DNA from 2 places in the Arthrobacter sp. NPDC093125 genome. Region 1 is predicted to be linked to the other one. Evidence: predicted binding sites of a transcription regulator. Region 1 holds the regulator's gene; the other holds the start of a gene.
The links. Region 1 encodes Rex, which represses fermentation and respiration genes when NADH is low (regulators of the CRP and FNR family bind a similar motif). Its sites were predicted from a motif close to CTTGTGAANNNNTTCACAAG; they were not measured.
Positions count from the first base shown of each region.

Region 2: the regulator Rex is predicted to act here: its motif matches at 6,231-6,250, upstream of benA (benzoate 1,2-dioxygenase large subunit).

Region 1 is NZ_JBIVOQ010000003.1:95,696-105,515, forward strand. Features, by position in the region: gene ACIP9X_RS07670 (3-deoxy-7-phosphoheptulonate synthase) at 1-263, shown strand, start outside; gene ACIP9X_RS07675 (helix-turn-helix domain-containing protein) at 365-577, shown strand; gene ACIP9X_RS07680 (30S ribosomal protein bS22) at 805-903, shown strand; gene ACIP9X_RS07685 (HAD family hydrolase) at 1,101-1,940, opposite strand; gene ACIP9X_RS07690 (glutaredoxin family protein) at 2,060-2,314, shown strand; gene ACIP9X_RS07695 (redox-sensing transcriptional repressor Rex) at 2,413-3,108, shown strand; gene ACIP9X_RS07700 (hypothetical protein) at 3,208-4,071, opposite strand; gene ACIP9X_RS07705 (hypothetical protein) at 4,220-4,792, opposite strand; gene ACIP9X_RS07710 (YceI family protein) at 5,028-5,576, opposite strand; gene ACIP9X_RS07715 (histidine phosphatase family protein) at 5,779-6,444, shown strand; gene ACIP9X_RS07720 (TlpA family protein disulfide reductase) at 6,447-7,058, shown strand; gene ACIP9X_RS07725 (cytochrome c biogenesis CcdA family protein) at 7,074-7,829, shown strand; gene ACIP9X_RS07730 (cytochrome c biogenesis protein ResB) at 7,829-9,601, shown strand; gene ccsB (c-type cytochrome biogenesis protein CcsB) at 9,601-9,820, shown strand, end outside.
Region 2 is NZ_JBIVOQ010000014.1:37,893-47,712, reverse strand. Features, by position in the region: gene ACIP9X_RS18665 (AAA family ATPase) at 1-1,555, opposite strand, end outside; gene ACIP9X_RS18660 (1,6-dihydroxycyclohexa-2,4-diene-1-carboxylate dehydrogenase) at 1,610-2,437, opposite strand; gene benC (benzoate 1,2-dioxygenase electron transfer component BenC) at 2,437-4,008, opposite strand; gene benB (benzoate 1,2-dioxygenase small subunit) at 4,134-4,670, opposite strand; gene benA (benzoate 1,2-dioxygenase large subunit) at 4,750-6,135, opposite strand; gene catA (catechol 1,2-dioxygenase) at 6,465-7,349, shown strand; gene ACIP9X_RS18635 (benzoate/H(+) symporter BenE family transporter) at 7,459-8,751, shown strand; gene ACIP9X_RS18630 (M23 family metallopeptidase) at 9,030-9,820, opposite strand, start outside.

The DNA of each region.
Region 1 (9,820 bases):
AGGCAGAAGTAGCACTGGAGATCGGTGCCCAGCTCGAAGATGCGGGAGCCGCCGCCGGAGCCATCGCGGGTGTGATGCTGGAGAGCTTCCTCGTGGGTGGAGCGCAGAACCTGGACGTGGCCGAACACGCCGCTGGGCGGTCCGAACTGGTCTACGGCCAGAGCGTGACAGACGCCTGCATGGAGTGGGACGTGACGGCCTCGGTGCTGGAGCAGCTGGCAGCTTCTTCCCGGAAGCGCCGGGCTTTCACAATGGCCACGTGAGCATCTAGAGTAACTAGGACACGGTTGTTCGATGGCTCAGCATCGGCGCACCGCACAACGGGGGATGCCGCATAGTTGCTGAGAGCAAAGGAATATGGGAAATGTCCGCAGAGTCGAACTTCTCGAACGCCAAGTTCCTGACCGTGGCCGAAGTGGCTCAGGTCATGCGCGTTTCCAAAATGACCGTGTACCGGCTGGTCCATTCCGGCGAAATGCCGGCGGTCCGGTTTGGCCGTTCATACCGCGTTCCGGAGACCGCCGTCGAACAGTACCTCAAGGGTGCTGTCGTCGACGGTCAGACGGGTACCGCGTGAATCCGGGAGCCCGGCTTTCCGCGCCGGTTTTCGTGACGGCTGCAGCCGCCTTGGGGGCCGCTGCAGGTCACGGGCGTGGCGGCGGTCAGTAGGGGTCCGGATAAAGCGGTACGCTGTTAAGGAACGTTTTACGTCATTGTAAGAATCTGTCAGTTGTTCAGTCTGTTGCTCAGTCCACGGACCTTCTCCATCAGACAGGTACTGCATCTAGTTTGTAAGGAACTTTCGTGGGTTCAGTTATTAAGAAGCGTCGCAAGCGTATGGCCAAGAAGAAGCACCGCAAGTTGCTTCGCAAGACCCGCCACCAGCGCCGCAATAAGAAGTAGAAACACTTTCTACGCATCAATGCCCGCCCCCTCTCAAGGTGGCGGGCATTTTTGCGTCCTGGCGACGCGGAAGTGGCTTGAGGACGCGGAAACGGTCTGAGGACGCGGATATTTGGGTGTCGCCAGGCCGTTTGCGTGTCCCGGGGTTCGAAGTGAGTCCCAGGGTTCGACGCGTGTCAGCGGGGCGAGAGCGCCTCCTAGACCCTGGGGCCGCGGATGCGGGCGTAGCCCTTCCATAGGCCGTAGACTGCGCCGCCTGCTGTTGCTGCCTTGAGGCCCAGGGTGGCGGCGCGGCGGCCTGAGCGGAAGTCGTAGACCGGCCAGTTGTGGTCGCGGGCGTGCTTGCGCAGCCGGGTGTCCGGGTTGATTGCCACGGGATGGCCCACGAGGCTCAGCAGCGGGATGTCGTTGTAGGAGTCGCTGTAGGCCCAGCACCGCTTGAGCTCCAGGCCTTCGGCGTCGGCGATGGCCTGGACGGCGACGGCCTTGGCGGGGCCGTGGAGGATGTCCCCGACGAGCCGTCCGGTATACAGGCCCTCACTGATTTCGCCTACGGTGCCCAGCGCTCCGGTGAGCCCCAGCCGGGTGGAGATCACCGTGGCTACCTCGATCGGCGTGGCCGTCACGAGCCAGACCTTCCGCCCTACGCGCAGATGCTGCTGGGCGAGCGCTTTGGTGCCGGGCCAGATCCGGGAGGCGATCATTTCGTCGTAGACTTCCTCGCCCAGCACCTTCACGTCTTCTTCCGTGATGCCGCAGGCGAGGGTCAGTGCGGAGTCCCGTACCGAGTGGACGTCGTTCATGTTTTCCCCGCGGAGCACAAACTTGAACTGCTTCCAGGCCATGCCTGCGGCCTGGGGAAGGGTGAAGGCTCCCCGCTGGTGCATCTTCCGGGCGACGTGGAAAATGCTGGCGCCCCTCATGAGGGTGTTGTCGACGTCGAAAAACGCTGCCTCGCCTTGCTGCTGAGCTGCAGCAGGCCGTTGCTGCGTCGCAGTTGACCGCTCAACCACAGCGGCATACTTCTCCTCAGGCATGTTATTGAGTCTAGTCAACGTGGAGTGTCCCGCCGTCCCCCCAAAGGCGCTGCCGGCGTCGTTCGGCGGCTGCCGCCGTCGGCATCGCTCACCGGCGGGAACGGCGATACGGTTGAGCCATGGCAATTCCCGACGTCGTCCTCCTCACCAAAGCCGACTGTCACCTGTGCGCTGCGGCGCGCGACGCCGTCGGGCGCGTTACTGCCGGGCTGGGACTTGGGTGGCGGGAACAGTCGGTGGACAGCGACGAATCCCTCCGTGACCGTTACGCCGAGGAGCTTCCCGTGGTGCTGGTGGACGGCATCCAACGGGATTTCTGGAAGATTGACGAGGCCAGGCTGGAACGGGTTCTCCGTCAGGCGATGGCACGCTAGCCGCCGTTTCCGTCGTTTCCGCGCAATGGCACCGGCTTTGTTGACATAAGTGATGGGGATTTAGAGTGGACTCACAACGCGACGCAATGGAGCAATTAGTGACTTCGCTCGACTCACCTCCCCAGGCCGTGCCTGAGGACGCGGGAGCTGCCGGAAAGCAGATTCCGCCCGCGGCCGTGGCCCGCCTGACCATCTATTTGCGCGCCCTGAACTCCCTGCTCGCCGAGGGCATTGAACGCGTTTCCTCCGAGTCCCTGGCTGAGGCCTCCGGAGTCAGTTCCTCGACCCTCCGCAAGGATCTCTCCCATGTCGGTTCCTACGGCACCCGCGGCGTGGGCTACGAAGTGCAGTATCTGAGCCGGCACATAGCCGCCGCGCTTGGTTTGACGCACGACTGGAAGGTCGCCATTGTCGGCGCCGGTAACCTCGGCAAGGCACTCGCCAGGTACGGCGGGTTCGAGTCCCGCGGTTTCGATGTCGTGGCCATTTTCGACGCCGACCAGATGGTGGTGGGCAACGAGGTCGGATGGCTCCGCGTGAGCGATGTGGCCGACCTGGAAGCCGTACTGGAGCGGACGGGTGCCAACATGGTGGTGCTGGCTCTGCCTGCGGCCGTGGCCCAGAGCGTCTGCGACAGGGTTGTGCAGGCCGGCGTCCACAGCATCCTCAGCTTCGCCCCGGTGATGCTGCAGGTTCCGGAGGGCGTGAACCTCCGCAAGGTGGACATGGCAACCGAGCTGCAGATCCTCGCGTACCACGCGCAACGGGGGCAGACCCCGGGCCAGCCGGAGTAGGCTCCCGGCCCCGGTCAGCGCGAACGTACAGTTGTGGCCCCTGACTCCGCGGGGAGTGAGGGGCCACAAGTGACGTGAACAGCCTGGCAGCCAGAGGGATCAGCGGCCGAACGGGCCGCCCGTGTACGGGTTCGCGAACGGCTGCGGCTTCTGGAAGTACGGAGAAGCCGCAGGCATGTAAAGCATTACGATGGCCGCGATCCCGAGGATCACAGCGAGGGTGTTAAGGCCGAGCGGCAGCACGGAGAAGATTGACAGTGCCGCGAATACCGTCCCCAGGATCCGGGCCCAGTTCTTGCCCTTGCGGACGTTGAGCGCCACTAGGGCGTAGAGCCCGGCGATAATCAGGGCGAAGACAATGATCGTGCCAATCAGGAAGCCTTTGATGTCTTCGAAGGCGATGTTTTGGCCGCTGCCCTGGATCTGGTCTTCGAAGGTCTGGCGCATGGCGGGATCATCCAGGCTTCCGATGCCGAACAGCGTAGACAGGAGCGTCAGGGCCCCGGCCGCGATGATCATCCAGAACGCCCGGTTGACGGACTGGGGAACTCCGGCGGTGCCACCCGTGGCCTGCTCGGATGGGTACTGCGCGTACGGGGACTGCCCGTACGGCTGCTGGCCGTATGGGGACTGACCGTATTGCGGCGGGTTCTGGCCGTAGGAGGGCTGCTGGCCGTACTGCGGCAGGTTCTGCCCGTACTGCGGCTGTCCGGGCTGTGGCTGCCCGGACTGCGGTGCGTTCTGCCCATACTGGCCGTACTGGGGTTGGTTCTGGCCCTGCTGCTGACCGTATTGCGGCGCAGGCGGGACATTCTGTCCATACTGGGGATCGTTTTGGCCATACTGCGGTGCGTTCTGGCCGTACTGCGGCTGCCCGTTGCCTTCCCGACCCGGCTCATGGGAATCGTGGCGGCCGGAATCCGGATCGTTAGGGTTGCGAGGCGGGACTGGAGGAGTGCTCATGAGCGTTCCTTTGCGTTGTGACGTAGGGACCGGCCGCCGGGTTTCAGACGCTTGCCCTGCCCCCAGCATGGTTTACTTCCACCGTACCCCCCGGTAGGCGCCGGGAGGCTTATTCCACAAGTGGTATTCGTGCATTCTCCAACAGGAGTCAGGCCCGTCCGCGTGCTGCAGCAAACCATCGCTGTGCCCCGGGAACCCACATCAGCACGGTTGCGACCACGCCTGCTAGAAAATTGATTCCGCTGCCCCCACGGCCGTCGGTGAAACCGAGGCTGATGAGGGTGAGAAGCAGGGAGATCCCGGCTACGGCTGTCAGTGCGAACCGTGCCCACTCCCGGCCTTCCTTCATTTTCATTGCCAGGACAATCTGCGCGCCCGACAGTGCGGCACCAAAAAGCACGAGCAGCAGCACCAGGATGGCGATGCCGGGCAAGAACGCAAAGAGCACCAACGCGCCGAACAGCCCGATGACTCCACCCAGCAGCCCCAGTAGGCCGGTGAGCACCCAGATCCAGTAGGAGATCTTCAGCTCAGTAGGCAGTCCGGACACGCTGAAAATCCCGGTGAACCCACCTTGGGGCATGGCCTCATAGAAATTGCGGGGACGGTCTGCCGGCATCTCGAACGGGAACCAGCCGGCGCGGCGCTGGTGGGGGTGGTCGCCGGAAGGCTGTTCGCCGCTTGGTTCCTGCGGCGGCGGGGCGTCGTTCGGGTTGCTCATGGCTCTCACTGTAAATCGGGGGTTCGGCTAATTCCAGAATGCTCCAGGGCACTGACAATTTCCGATGGCAGTGCTTCCCCGAGACGCAAAAGCCCCGCTTCCAGGCGACGCAAAAGCCCCGCTCGTGGAGGCGGCCTGAGCCGGGACCACGGGCGGGGCTGTTGCTGCGAAGACCGGCAGGACGGGCCATACCTGATCTGGCGGGAGGCTACGCTCCGGGTTTACATACCGGGTCTTATGCGGCAGGGGCGATGAAGGCCAGTTCGAGGTTGATGGCGACCTTGTCGCTGACCAGAACTCCGCCGGCTTCCAGAACAGCGTTCCAGGTCAGGCCGAAGTCCTTGCGGCTGATGGTGGTTTCAGCGGAGACGCCGGCGCGGGTGTTGCCGAAGGGGTCAACGGCCACACCGTTGAATTCGGTCTCGAGGGAGACCGGCCGGGTCACGCCCTTGATGGTGAGATCGCCCTGGAGTTCGTAGCCGTCGCCGGTCGGGACGAGGCCGTTGGAGACGAAGGAGATCTCAGGGAACTTCTCGACGTCGAAGAAGTCTTCGCCGCGGACATGGCCGTCACGGTTGACGTCGCCGGAGTCGAAGCTCGCGGTCTGGATGGTCGCTTCGATCTTGGAGTCGGTCACGTTCTCGGCCAGAGCCAGGGTGGCTGCGGCGTCCTTGAACTGGCCGCGGACCTTGCTAATGCCCGCGTGGCGGACGGTGAATGCGATCTCGCTGTGCGAGTTGTCGAGGGTCCAGGTGCCGGGGGTGACGTTGGTGGGCAGTGCCATGATGTTTCTCCTTGTGTCCTTAGCGTTCACTGATCTTGCTGTTGAACCTTCATCGGTTGAAGCCTCAACTAACTGCTGCATCCAGTATAAACATGCATATGCATCTTTTATTCCACCCCGGCGGAACTTTTCGTCATTTTCTTGAGTTCTACTAGATGTAGAAGATTTCAGATCGCCCGGCATCTTTGAGAAACTGGTAGACATGCCCCAAGCCACCGTTCATTTGCTCCGCCACGGCGAGGTCCACAATCCAGCGGGCGTCCTCTATGGCAGGCTGCCGGAATTCCACCTTTCCGAGCTCGGCCTGCAGATGGCGCAGCTGTTGGCGGACCACTTCCGCGACCGTGCAAGCCAGGGGGCAAAGATCGTCTACCTCGTGGCTTCCCCGCTGACGCGCGCCCAGGAGACTGCACTTCCGACGTCGAACGCCCTGGGCTTGGAGATCCACACGGACCAGCGCATCATCGAGGCCGAAAACCACTTCGAAGGACTGAGGGTCACCAAGGCGGAGCTGAGGAAGCCGAAGCACTGGCCGAAGCTCGTTAACCCCCTGCGGCCTTCCTGGGGCGAGCCCTACAGGGACCAGGCGGCCCGGGTGGGCGCGGCTGTCCAAGAGGCCCGCCTCAAGGCGATCGAACTTGGCGGGGAGGGTGCCGAGGCCATCATGGTCAGCCACCAGCTGCCGATCTGGGCCACAAGGCTCAGCGCCGAGGGAAAGCCGCTGTGGCATGACCCCCGCAAGCGCGAATGCACCCTGACCTCCCTGACTTCCCTCGTGTTCGACGACGACGGCACGCTTCTGCGCGTTGAGTACAGCGAGCCGGCCGCCGCCCTACTTCCCGGTGCCTCCACCACCCCCGGAGCCTAGTTATGACCAACGCCCCCATAAGCTCCCGCCGCAGCTTGCTCGCCGCCGGCGGTCTCGCCTTGACCGCGCTCACGCTCGGCCTGTCCGGCTGCGCCCAGGAGGATGCGCTGGCCAAGCAGGCGAAGGCAGGGGATAACAAGAACTACGTTGCCGGCGACGGTTCGGTCACGGAATTCGCGGCCGCGGACCGCAAGTCCGCCGTCGACATCCAGGGCACACTCTTCAACGGCACCACCGTGACGCCCCAGGACTTCCAGGGCAAGGTCACCGTACTGAACTTCTGGTTTGCCGCCTGCGCACCCTGCCGGGTCGAGGCGCCGGTGCTGGAGGAACTGCACCAGGACTTCAAGAGCAAGGGCGTGCAGTTCTTCGGCGTAAATTTGCGGGATGAGAAGGCAACCGCGGAGGCGTTCGACAAGACGTTCGGGCTGACCTACCCGAGTTTCAACGACAAGGACGGCAGCGTGCTGTTGTCCGTGTCCAGCCTCGTGCCGCCCGGAGCGGTTCCCACAACGCTGGTGGTGGACAAGCAGGGCCGCGTCGCCTCCCGTGTCCTGGGGGAGATCCAGAAGGGCACCCTGAAGGCCCTCATCGAATCCGCCGTGGCAGAGTAGCGGGCGGGCCGAACCGTGAACAGCCCCTTCGCCGAAGCCATCCTGAGCGGCTCCCTGCTGCTTGCCATCCCGGTGGCGCTTCTCGCCGGTTTGGTCTCCTTCCTCTCGCCCTGCGTCCTGCCACTGGTGCCCGGGTATCTGGGCTATGTCACGGGACTGACCGGCGTCGACCTCCAGAAGCAGAAGCGCGGCCGCATGCTCGCGGGCATCGGCCTCTTCGTGCTCGGTTTCTCGGTGATCTTCGTGCTGCTCGGCGGTGCCTTTGGCCAGTTGGGGACGCTCATCTCCGGAGGCCAGAACGGCTGGATCACGCAGCTGCTCGGTGTCCTGGTGATCGCCATGGGCGTGGTGTTCATGGGCGGCTTCAGCTGGCTGCAGCGTGACGCCAAAATCCATGCAAAGCCGCCGGCCGGACTGTGGGGCGCCCCGCTGCTGGGCATCACCTTCGGCCTCGGCTGGGCACCCTGCATCGGCCCGACCTACTCCGCCGTGCAGCTCCTGAGCCTTTCGGGCGGTTCGTCCGCCGCAAAGGGCGCCTTCCTTGCCTTCGTGTACAGCCTCGGTCTGGGCATACCCTTCCTGCTGATCGCACTGGCGGTTCGGCGCGGCGCCGGGATCCTGTCCTTTTTCCGGAACCACCGCCTGGCCATCCAACGGACCGGCGGCGGGGTGCTGATCGTCCTGGGCCTTCTGATGGCCACCGGCGTGTGGGGCGCCTGGGTCACCGAGCTGCAGTACTGGTTCCAAACCGACGTGAAGTTGCCGATCTGATGAGCGAGCGTGTGAAGTCACCTAAGAACCATTCAGCCGAGGACTCGAAAAATGCCTCCAGGGAAGGCGCCCCCACGAACGCCGTGAAGGAAGCCAAGGCCGGCGCCGCGCTGCCTGCCCTCGGCATCAGTGGCATGCTGCGCTGGGCCTGGACGCAGCTGACCAGCATGCGCACCGCGCTGTTCCTCCTGCTGCTGCTGGCCGTGGCCGCCGTGCCGGGCTCGCTGTTTCCGCAGCGTCCGGCGAACCCGTCGGTCGTCACGCAGTACATCAAGGACAACCCGGACTACGGCAAGATCCTCGACGCCCTGCAGCTGTACGACGTTTATTCGTCGGCCTGGTTCTCCGCCATCTACATCCTGCTGTTCGTCTCGCTGATCGGCTGCGTCGTGCCCCGCGCGATCGCCCACTACAAGGCGATGCGGTCGCAGCCGCCACGCACTCCGAAGCGGCTTTCCCGCCTGCCGGAGTACGGCACCCTGGTGGTGCCCGCGGAAGCCGGGATCCCGGCGTCGGATGCTATTGAGGACGCAGCGGCACTGCTGAAGAAACGCGGGTACCGCGTTGAGGTGAGGCACGACGACGGCGCGCGGCCGTCTTTGGGGGCCGAGCGCGGCTTCCTCAAGGAAGTGGGTAACCTCGTCTTCCACACCTCGCTGATCGGAGTCCTCGTCTCCGTGGCGGTCGGCGGGCTGTTCGGCTACAGCGGCCAGAGGATTTTGGTGGAGGGCGACACTTTCGTCAACACCCTGGTGGGCTACGACCAGTTCAACCCGGGCACCAACTTCCAGAGCAGCCAGCTCCAGCCGTACTCCATTCAGCTGGACAAGTTCCAGGCGACCTTCGACCGTGAATCCCAGGGCAAGTTCGGCCAGCCCATCGACTTCACGGCGGAGGTCACCACCAAGGAAAACCCCGGCGCACCCGCCCAGAAGGAAGTCCTCAAGGTCAACGAGCCGGTCACGCTTGGCGGAACCAGCATCTACCTGACCGGCAACGGCTACGCCCCGGTGATCACTGTCCGCGATGGCGCCGGAAACGTCGCCATGCAGGGTCCCGTAGTGGCCAAGCTGCAGGGGGACAACTACTACTCTTCCGTGGTCATCAAGGTTCCCGACGCGAAGCCGGACCAGCTCGGCTTCGCCGGGTTCTTCCTGCCCACGGCGTTCGTGACCGACGATGGTATTTCCTTCAGCGGAGACCCCGAGCTCATCAACCCGCAGCTGAGCCTGAACTCCTACTACGGGGATCTCGGCCTGGACAGCGGCGCGCCGCAAAACGTGTTCGAGCTCGACGTCAAGGACCTCACGCCGCTGAACGCCCGCGACCTCAAGGCCGGCGGCATCACGCTGGCGCCCGGAAGCACCTACACGCTCCCGGACGGCAAGGGGTCCATCTCGTTCGACGGCGTGAAAAAGTACGTCGGCGTCGACATCCACCACAACCCCGGCCAGCTTTCCGCACTCATCTTCGCGCTGCTTGCCGTGGCCGGCCTCGTGGTCTCCCTGTACGTCAACCGGCGCCGCGTCTGGGTCCGCACGGGGACGCACGTGGACGGCCGGACCATGGTGGAATACGGACTCCTGGCCCGCGGTGAGGACCACCGCCTCGCCGGCGAAGCCGTCGCCGTCCGCGGGCTCCTGTCGCGCAAGTGGAACCTTGATTCCGACGCTTCCGACGGCGGTTCCGGCACTTCCGGCTTTGACGGAGCCGGCCAACCATCTTCCACTCCCTCACCAGCAGGCTCCGCTGAGCCGAAGAAGGACCGGTAATGTACCCCATCAACGAAACCATGGGCCAGTACAGCGAGCTGTTCATGCTCCTCGCTGCAGGCACGTACACCGTGGCGTTCATCGCGTTTGCCTGGGACCTGGCCAGGAGCAGCAGGGCCCTGCGTGCCGTGGACCTGAAGGCGGCTGCCGCCGCTGAGGCTTCTGCTGGCGCGGAAGCCTCAGCGAAGGTTCCCGCAACTGCAGGGGCCGGCGCCGCGG
Region 2 (9,820 bases), on a different contig from region 1:
CGGTGATCATCGGCCCGTCCCAGGATGCCACCCCGTGCAGGACGAAACGCTGTGCCACCTGGGCGGCGGCCTTCGGTTCGCGCTCCGGGTTGCTGGTGCGCCACGCCATTTCCAACTGGCTTTGGGCGCTGTCGTTCTGGCCGGACACAGTGGACAGGTAGCCCAGCACGGAGGAGCGCAGCGGCGAGGGCGGCAGGGCGTCAACGGCTGCGGACCAGGTCTGGGCCTCGGCTACGTTTCCGGCCCCCACCAGCGCGTCCACTCCGCGCAGGAGCCTGTCGTTGCGTGCCCGGATATCCAACGAAAGCCGGGAAGCGGAAAACAGCGCCGTTGCGACGTCCTGCCATGCCCCCACGTCTGCCTGGCGGTTGGCGAAATCCTCGAGTTCTTCGGCCAGCGACTGGTCCGCGGCTGGCGTTGCCGAAACCCGGTGCCCCAGTTTCTCGCCTTCCGGTTCCACGGCTTCGGCGGCCAGCCGGTGCAGCGCGATGCGGCGGCTGGGAACAATCTGCTCGTAAATCGCCTCGGCGGTGCCGGGTTCAACGAAGACGACGGCGGAGCGCGCCTGGTCCACGGACAGCCCCAGGAGGCCGGCGCGGTGGCCTTCGTCCAGGGCTTCGAGGACGGACGCCACCCCGCTGACCGCGGCCACTTCCGCCAGTCCGGCGCTGCGCCCCAGCACGGACGCCGCCTCCGCGACGGCAACGAGTCCGGGCGAGGCGGCGTCCAGGACGCTGCGCACCCTGGCCCGGAGCCTGGACGAGGGCGGCAGCGAGGGGAACCAGGTCAGCCAGGTCTCCGGGGGCAGTTCGCGCAGCAACTCCACCACAGGCTGCGGCAGGCCGCCCGTATGCCGGACCAGCCCGTGGGCCGCGGTGACGCTGAGGTCAATGCCGTGGAAACGCCGGGCTAGTTCCTGGACCTGCTGCGCGCTGAGCGGTTCCAGGGGGATCCGCTCCACTTGGTGTCCGGTCAGGAAGTCCAGGACGCCGGCGGGGATGCGCGGCGCCTCGGCGGGATTGAGCGTCAGCAGGAAAAGAATCCGCTTGCCGTGCAGCCGGCGCATGACGAACGTGAGGATACGCAGGCTTTCCACGTCCAGTTTGTGGACGTCGTCGACGGCGACCACCACGCTTCCGTGCGACTGCAGCCCTTCGAGGTGGGTACTGAGGGTGGACGCGTAGTTGACCACCTGGTCCGCGCTCAGGGCGGCGACGGGCGTAGCCGGAAGGTGCGGGCCGCCGTCGTACGCCTTTGCCGAACGCAGCGGTGAGGTGAGCATGAGCTGGGAGTAGCCGGCGAGCGCAAACTGCGCTTCCCACTCATCGCCCATGGCCGAAAGGATGCGGACGCCGCGGGCGCCCGTGCGGCAATGCTCCAGGAAGGACTCCAGCACGGCGGTTTTTCCGCAACCCGAGGGGCCGGTGAGGACCACGGTGGCCACCTTGCCTTTGCGGACCGTGCGGAGGATGTCCAGGAGCTCCTCGAACACCGCAGCGCGGCCCACCAGCGGCGAATCCGCACCGATATCGCCCTGGACGGACCCCGCAGTCATGGCCGCAAGTCTACCGGAGTGGCCTGCCCGCCCCTTCCGGCGCGGGTCCACGGGCTACCCCAGGTCCCCGCCGGCCACCGGGAGGATGCTGCCGGTCAGGTAGGACGCTTCGTCGGAGGCGAGGAAGACGATTGGCGCGGCCTGCTCGTCCAGGGTTCCGTAGCGCTTCATGAAGGACGACTCCACGGTCTGGTCCACGATCACCTGGTACCAGGCCTTCTCGGTGGCGGATTGGGCTTCCGGCCCGCGTTTGACCCTCCGCGGAGGCGCCTCGGTGCCGCCCGGCGCGGTGGCAACCACGCGGATGCCGCGGCCGGCCACCTCCATGGCCAAGGCTTGGGTCAGGGCGTTAACGCCGCCCTTTGCCGCGGCGTACGGGACGCGGTGCATGCCGCGTGTCGCCACCGAGGATACGTTGACGATGGTTCCCGACTCCTGTTCGAGCATCGCCGGCAGTACCGCCCGGCAGCTCCAGAGGGTGGGGAAGAGCGAGCGGCGGATTTCCTTCTCGATCTTCTCCTCGTCGTACTCCTCGTAGGGGCGCGCCCAGATGGTGCCGCCCACATTGTTGACCAGCACGTCCACGCGTCCGTGGGCTGCGAGTGCCGCCTTGACCGCCTGGGTGGCGCCGGCAAAGGTCTCCAGGTCCGCGGTGACGGACGTGGCCGAGCCACCGGAGCCGGACACGTTTGCGGCCTCTTCGATGCCGCGAGCCACGTCGTGGACCAGTTCCGCACGGTCCACCAGGACCACTGTTCCGCCTTCGGCACCGATGCGTTCGGCCACCTTCCGGCCGATCCCCTGGGCGGCGCCGGTGACGACGGCGACCTTGCCGCCGAACCTGCCGGGCGTCACGAATTGACCGGCGTACGGCGCCGCCATCAGCGGGTGGCCTTGGCGTCGATGGCCCCGGCCATGGTGTCCTTCGCGTCGTGGGCGTGTGCGGTGATGACGGCGCGGAGGCGGTCCTTATCGCCGCGTTCGAAGGCGTCCACGATGTCCAGGTGGTCCTGGGTGACGCGCTCGAAGATCGGCGTTCCGGCTTCGAGTGCCGCGGCCATCTGGGCGTGCACGTCCAGGCGGCGGTAGGACTCCAGGAGCATGGGGTTGTCGCAGATCATGAAGAGGTACTCGTGGAATTCCTCGTTGGTACGCGCGAACTCCTCGGGGTTGGTGATGTTCCCGCCCGCAACCGAGTCCGTGGTGGCTTCGGCGAGTCGGCGGAACTGGCGCAGCTGCTCCTCGCTGAGCCGGCCCAGCAGCAGTTCGCTGACGGCAAGCTCCAGGCCCATGCGTGCGTCGAGCTGGGCGAAGCTGTCCTCCTTGCGGAAATCCAGCCGGCCGGTCTCCAGCGAGGACACTGCCTCGCCGCGGCTCATCGTGTCGCCTTCGGCCTGGATCTTTTCAGCCGGCGCCGGGGCGCCCGTTTCGGCGTCGCCTCCGGTGGTCTCCTTCGGCGCGAACCGTTCGAAGTAGAAGTTGGCGGGCTGGATGCCTTCGGTGTCCAGCCACTTGGAGACCGCGTTGACCATGGGGGGCGGGCCGCAGAGATAGATGTCCACGTCGCCTTCGTTGAGGTGCGCGGGTTCGATGATCTGCGTGACGTAGCCGGTGTGCGGGGCGGATGTGCCGGGCTCGGAGGCAATGTAGTTCCAGGTGAAGCCGGGCAGCTTCGCTTCGTAGGCGCGCAGCCAGTCGAGGCCCACGATGTCCGCCTCGCGGGTGAGCCCGTAAATCAGGTGGACCGGGGTGGACGGCGGGTTTTCGGAGAGCTTTTCCAGGATGGACAGGAGCGGGGCCAGGCCGGTGCCGCCGGCCAGGAGCAGCAGGGGCCGCTTGGGCTCGCGCAGGAAGAATGATCCGTAGGGGCCGGTGAAGTGGATGGAGTCGCCTACTGCTGCGCGGTCGCGCAGGTACTCGGACATGGCGCCCTGCGGGGTCACGCGCACCATGAAGGACGCGTCCTGGACCTCGGGTCCGCTGCTGAAAGAGTAGGAGCGCTCGGCGTCGGTTCCGGGGACCTTGAGGTTGACGTACTGGCCGGGAAGGAAGGCCAGCGCGTCCCGGTTGTCCACCTGGAGGGTGAAGGACACCGTGGTGTCCGTGTGCCGGTTGAGCTCCTTGATGGTGGAAGTGAAGGTGGCCGCGGCCGTCTTCGCCGACTCCGACGTGGCCGGGATCTGGATGGCCAGGTCGGATTCCGGGACGGCCTGGCAGGTCAGCAGGTAGCCCTTTTCGAGCTCCTCTTCGGTCATGGCGTCGTCGATGTAGTCCCCCGGGTCGAAGGAGCCGGAATCGCAGAACGCCTTGCAGGTGCCGCAGGCACCGTCGCGGCAGTCCGACGGGATGTTGATGCGCGCCTTGTAGGCCGCGTCCATGACGGTCTCATAGTCGCCGACCTTAATGACTTTGGTGACGCCGTCCTCGAAGCTGAGGGCTACTTTGTGGCCCATGGGGTCCTCCTGACTGAGCGGGCGCGCCGTCGCGGCCCGGGAAAAGTTGTGGCGTGCCCGGCGGGCTCGCGTGTGGGACCTGCCGTACGGCGCCTGGGAATTCCCAGGGCGCCGGTTCGGGCAGATCAGATCATGTAGACGTCCACCACGTGGTGGATGTAGTCGTTCTTCAGGACCACTTTCTTCTTCAGGATCACCGGCTCCGGGCCGGAAAGGTCGATCGTGTAGAAGCTGGTGCCGAAGTACGTGTCCGTCGTGTTGTAGCGGAAGTAGAGGGTGAACCAGTTGAAGCGCACCTGGACCTGGCCGCCGTCGTTCGCCAAAACCTCGATGTCCGTGATGTTGTGGCCCGTGCGCGGCTCGGGAAGGGAGGTGGCAGAAGACCGGTCGGTCTTGATCCGGAACACCCGGTCTTCGATGCCGCCGCGGTTGTCGTAGTAGATGAGGGAGATCTCGTTCTGGGGATCCTGCGTCAGCTGGTCGTCGACGTCCCACGCCGGCATCCAGAATTCGGAGTCCGGGTGGTAGCACTCAAGCCATTCATCGAACTGGCGGTCGTCCAGCAGGCGGGCTTCCCGGTAAAGGAACGCCCGGACGGTCTCGAGGGTTGCGATCTCCTCGGCGGTCTTCAGGACCGGGGCGGTTTGGGTCAGGTTGCTCATGGGTTCTGCGCTCTCTGTGGTTCCGGTGGGCTCTGGTTCCGTGGTCTTTTGGTTCCGGTCTTTTGGTTCCCGGCCGCTGTCAGGCGGTGGCGGGGACGGAATCCGGTGCGGAGCGCTCCTCGTGCTCCGCCAGGGCACGGTCCATGACTTCCTTCCAGTACCCGTGCTGGATGGGGTAGAGCCCTTCGTCTTCGGTGCGCACGCCGGAGGCAATCACCCGGGTCATGCCCAGGGCCTGGGCCTGCTCGTCAGGGCCGGCGATCTCATGGGTGGAGCCGCGGGTCATGTCGTTCCACGGGGCGCTGGTGGCCCAGTAGGTCTTGTTGCAGGAGCGGAATTCCTCCAGGTCGTCCGGGGTGGCCATGCCGCTGGCGTTGAAGAAGTCCTCGTACTGGCGGATGCGCTTGGAGCGGTTCTCCTGGGACTCGCCCTTGGGTGCGATGCAGTAGATCGTCACCTCGGTCTGGTCCGCCGAGATCGGCCGGAAGTGGCGGATCTGGGAGGAGAACTGGTCCATGATGTAGACGTTCGGGTACAGGCAGAGGTTGCGCGAGATGTTGATCATGAAGTTGGCCATCTCCTCGCCGTACTTCTGGACCAGTTCGTCGCGGCGGTCCCACAGCGGGCGGTCCTCGGGGTTGGTCCATTCCTGCCACAGGAGCAGGTGTCCGTGGTCGTAGGAGTAGAAGCCGCCCTTGACCTTGCCCCACTTGCCGGCGTCCATGGCCTTGGTCTTGGTCGCGGAGTCACCGGCGCTGCGGCGGGCCGTGGTGGCTGCGTAGTTCCAGTGCACGGCCGTGACGTGGTAGCCGTCCGCGCCGTTCTCGGCCTGGACCTTCCAGTTGCCGTCATAGGTGTAGGTGGAGGAACCGCGCAGCACCTCCAGGCCTTCGGGTGACTGGTCAACGATCGAGTCGATCACCTTGGTGGCATCGCCCAGGTGCTCCTCGAGCGGGAGCACGTCAGCCTTCAGCGAGCCGAACAGGAAGCCGCGGTAGGACTCGAATCGGGCCACCTTGGTGAGGTCGTGCGAGCCTTCCTTGTTGAAGGTCTCGGGGTAGCCGGCGTCCCGGGAATCCTTGACCTTCAGCAGCTCGCCGGAGTTCTTGAACGTCCAGCCGTGGAACGGGCAGGTGAAGGTGGTGCGGTTGTCCGTCTTGCGGCGGCACAGCATGGCGCCGCGGTGCGAACAGGCGTTGACGATGCAGTTCAGCTTCTCGTCCTTGTCCCTGGTGATCATCACCGGGGTGCGGCCGATGTACGTGGTGAAGTAATCACCCACGTTGGGGATCTGCGACTCGTGGGCGAGGTAAACCCAGTTGCCTTCGAAGATGTGCTTCATCTCGAGTTCGAAGATCTCCTGGTCGGTGAAGATCTCGCGTTTGGCCCGGATGATGCCGTTCTCACGGTCATCGATCACGGCGTCGGCAAGGACCTCGCGGGCATGGATCAGGTTCTCGGTCATGGCGTGCTCCTTCATTGGAGATTGCTGGACGGATGGGCGGGAGGTCCGGGCCGGGCATCGGTGCCAGCAGCGGACGTTAGAGGCAATTCTTCCCGCTCGTGACTCCACTCACATCAGGCAAACACCTAGGGTCGACCAAGGGTGTCTTTATGTACCGATAATGACCGAAAATGGGCATTATCGATATTTGTAGCGTCCTTATCCTGAGGCCTACGATGAGACAGACATCACGCGATACCGCGCGGCAGCAGGGTTCCCTGCGCCAGCGTCCCGCGGCGGGTGCAGGAGACCTTCCTGGCCCCTACTCAAAGACGAAGGTGGAGACCGCCATGAGTGAGACCCAAGTGAATAGCCGGAACGAGAACGAGGGCACTGCCGTTGAGGCCGGTTCGAAGGCGACCGAGCGCTTCACCGCCTCCGGCAAGCTCTCGGAACTGCACGTGCCCAAGGAACGCGTGAGCCTGCTGGCCGGCGCCCTCATCAAGGCTGCCAACGACATCGTCGTTGAGCACCAGGTCACCTACGAGGAGTACAACGCGCTGAAGGCGTGGCTGATCAAGGTGGGTACCGACGGCGAGTGGCCGCTGTTCCTCGACGTGTGGCTTGAGCACACGGTAGAGGACGTCAACTCCCAGGAGCGCCCCGGCACCAAGGGCACCATCGAGGGGCCCTACTACGTGCCCGGATCCCCCGAGCTGCCTACGCCGGCAACCGTCCAGATGCGTGACGGCGAAGAGGGCACCCCCCTGCGCTTCACCGGCCAGTTCACGGACACCAACGGCAACGCCCTCCAAAACGCACAGGTGGAGATCTGGCACGCCGATGCCGCCGGCTTCTATTCGCAGTACGCGCCGGGCCTGCCCGAATGGCTCTTCCGCGCCACGGTCAAGGCAGATGACCAGGGCCGCTTCGAGATCAACACGATGCGCCCCGCGCCGTACCAGATTCCCACCGACGGCGCCTGCGGCCAGCTCATCGAGGCGGCCGGCTGGCACGCCTGGCGTCCGGCCCACATCCACATCAAGGTCTCGGCACCCGGCTACCAGCCCGTCACCCAGCAGCTCTACTTCCCGGGCGACCCGCACAACGCGGACGACATCGCATCGGCCGTCAAGCCCGAACTGATGCTCGACCCGCGACCGCGCACGGACGGCGGAACCGGCGAGGAAGTTGTCTACAACTACATCCTCGCGAAGGAAGGCCAGACCAAGTAGGTCCTTGCCCCTTCTTGTCTGATGCCGGGCTTGAGCCCGGCAACGCCAGGCGCCCCGGAGCGGTAACTCCGGGGCGCCTGCCTTTTCTACCCCGCAGCCAGGAGCCAGGATGCCCAGTTCCCGCCAGGACCCAGCCCCAATCCATCCCTGGACCACACCCGCGCCGACGCCCGCGCCATTGCAGCAACCGCTCCTGGAACGGCCCGGGCACCGTCCGCCCGGACCCCGCCGGTTCCTTCGCGACGTGGACCTGCCCTACCTGTCCAACGGCGCCATCGGATTGGTCTTCACCGCGTCCGGGCCCATCGCCGTCACCCTGGCCGTCGGCGCGGCCGGCGGGCTGACCCAGGACCAGCTCGCCTCGTGGGTTTTCGGCATCCTGTTCTCCGGCGGCGCCGCGACGCTCATCATGTCGCTCCTCTACCGGCAGCCGCTGGGGTTTGCCTGGTCCATTCCCGGCACGGTGCTGCTGGGGCCGTCGCTGCAGCATCTGTCCTTCCCGGAAGTGGTGGGCACGTTCTTCACGGCCGGCCTGCTCATCCTGGCCCTGGGCGCAACCGGGGTGGTCCGGCGGATCATGGCCACAATTCCCATGCCGATCGTCATGGCCATGGTTGCCGCCGTCTTCCTCCGCTTCGGCACGGACATCGTTTCCTCAAGCCAGGCCAATCCGGCCATTGCCGCCCCGATGGTGGGCGCCTTCCTCCTCCTGACCGCCGTTCCGGGCCTGGGAAAGTTCCTTCCCCCGGTCCTCGGCACGCTGGTGGCAGGATGCCTGGCGGTGGCCGTCAGCGGGCAATTCGTTCCCCGCGGGCCGGGGCCGCTCCTGGCCGCCCCGGTGTTCACCCCTCCCGTGTTCACCTGGGCCGCGCAACTGGAGCTCGTGGTTCCCCTGGCGCTGACAGTGCTGTTCGTCCAGAACGGCCAGGGCATCGCCGTGCTCCGCGCCGCCGGGCACCGGCCGCCCGTCAACGTTTTTGCGATTGTGTCCGGCGCGTTCTCCGTACTGAACGCCGGCTTAGGTGCCGTATCGGCCTGCGTGACCGGCCCCACCAACGCCTTGTTGACGTCGTCGGGAGCCAAAGAGCGCCAGTACACCGCAGCGGTGACCTACGGCTGCCTCGCACTGGCCTGCGCGGCGCTGGCTCCCACCCTGACCAGGCTGATGCTGGCCACGCCCAAGGAATTCGTCCTGGTCCTGGGCGGAATCGCGATGCTGCGGGCACTCCAGCAGGCGTTCGTGACCGCATTCTCCACCACCTTCACCCTGGGCGCGCTGGTGACCTTCGTGGTGACCATCTCCGGCCTGGATCTGTTCAACATCCACTCGGCCTTCTGGGGCCTGGTCATCGGATACGCCGCCTCACGGCTGCTGGAGCGTCCGGACCATGCAGGATCGTAAAACGCGGACCGGTGCGTTTTTACGAAGTCAGGGGATTGCCCCAGCGGCACCACAACTGGCCCGTTTCGGCGCAGCATTCCTGCGCCGGGACGGGCCATCTTGCTCCGGCGGTTGTATAGCGGCGGTTGGTCGAGGGTCAAGCCGGGTGACCCGGGCACGGAGGCGAGGAGCTTCTCCGCGTAGGGGTGCTGCCGGTTGCGGTGGACGGTTTCGATGAACCCGTTACTCAAACTAAGCAGAACTTTCAGCAAATGCTGACAGGTCCTAGTGTCATTGCCCTAGAGGTAAGCGGCGGGGTTGACGGTCCGGTCCTTGACCATCACTTCAAAGTGAAGATGGCAGCCAGTGGAGTTACCGGTGGTTCCGACAGCGCCTATCCGACTACCCTTGCCCAGGGCTTGACCCTTCGAAACGCCGATGCTGGCAAGGTGGTTGTATGTGGTCTTCAGGCCCTTGCCGTGGTCAACTACAATCCGGTTTCCGCCACCGTACGGGCTCCAGCCTGCCTCCGTTACCTTTCCCGCAGCTGCAGCCAACACGGGCGTGTTGCATGCCCCTGCGAGATCAAGCCCGGTATGCATTTCGCCGGCGGCCCCGGTCAGGGGATTGCCGCGGAGCCCAAATGGCGAACTCACGTTCACAGAGGCGAGCGGCGCCCGTAGGCCTGCCGAAGGCGCGGAAACCCGGGCGGATTTCGGTGCCGCTTTCCGTGCCGGTTTGGACGCCGCTTTCGGTGCCGCTTTCCGCGCCGGTTTGGACGCCGCTTTCGGTGCCGCTTTCGGTGCCGCTTTCGGCGCCGGGGAGGACTCGACCTGGGGCCGATCAAAAACAAGCGACGATCCTGCCTCCGCCGCCAGGGACGGCTGGGCGGCGGGGGCGGCGGCCGCCTCGGCGCGAACTTCGCGCGCCGTCGAGATCCCGGCTGGCGCGGCGTGAGCCGTGGTGAGCACCGTCATGCCAATCATTCCGGTCACTGCCGCCGCAACAGCCAGCTGTTGGCCGCGGCCCCGCAGCGTCGGCATTGGGGATGAGGCTGCCCGGCGGCGGCCCTTGCCGGATGTACTCGAGA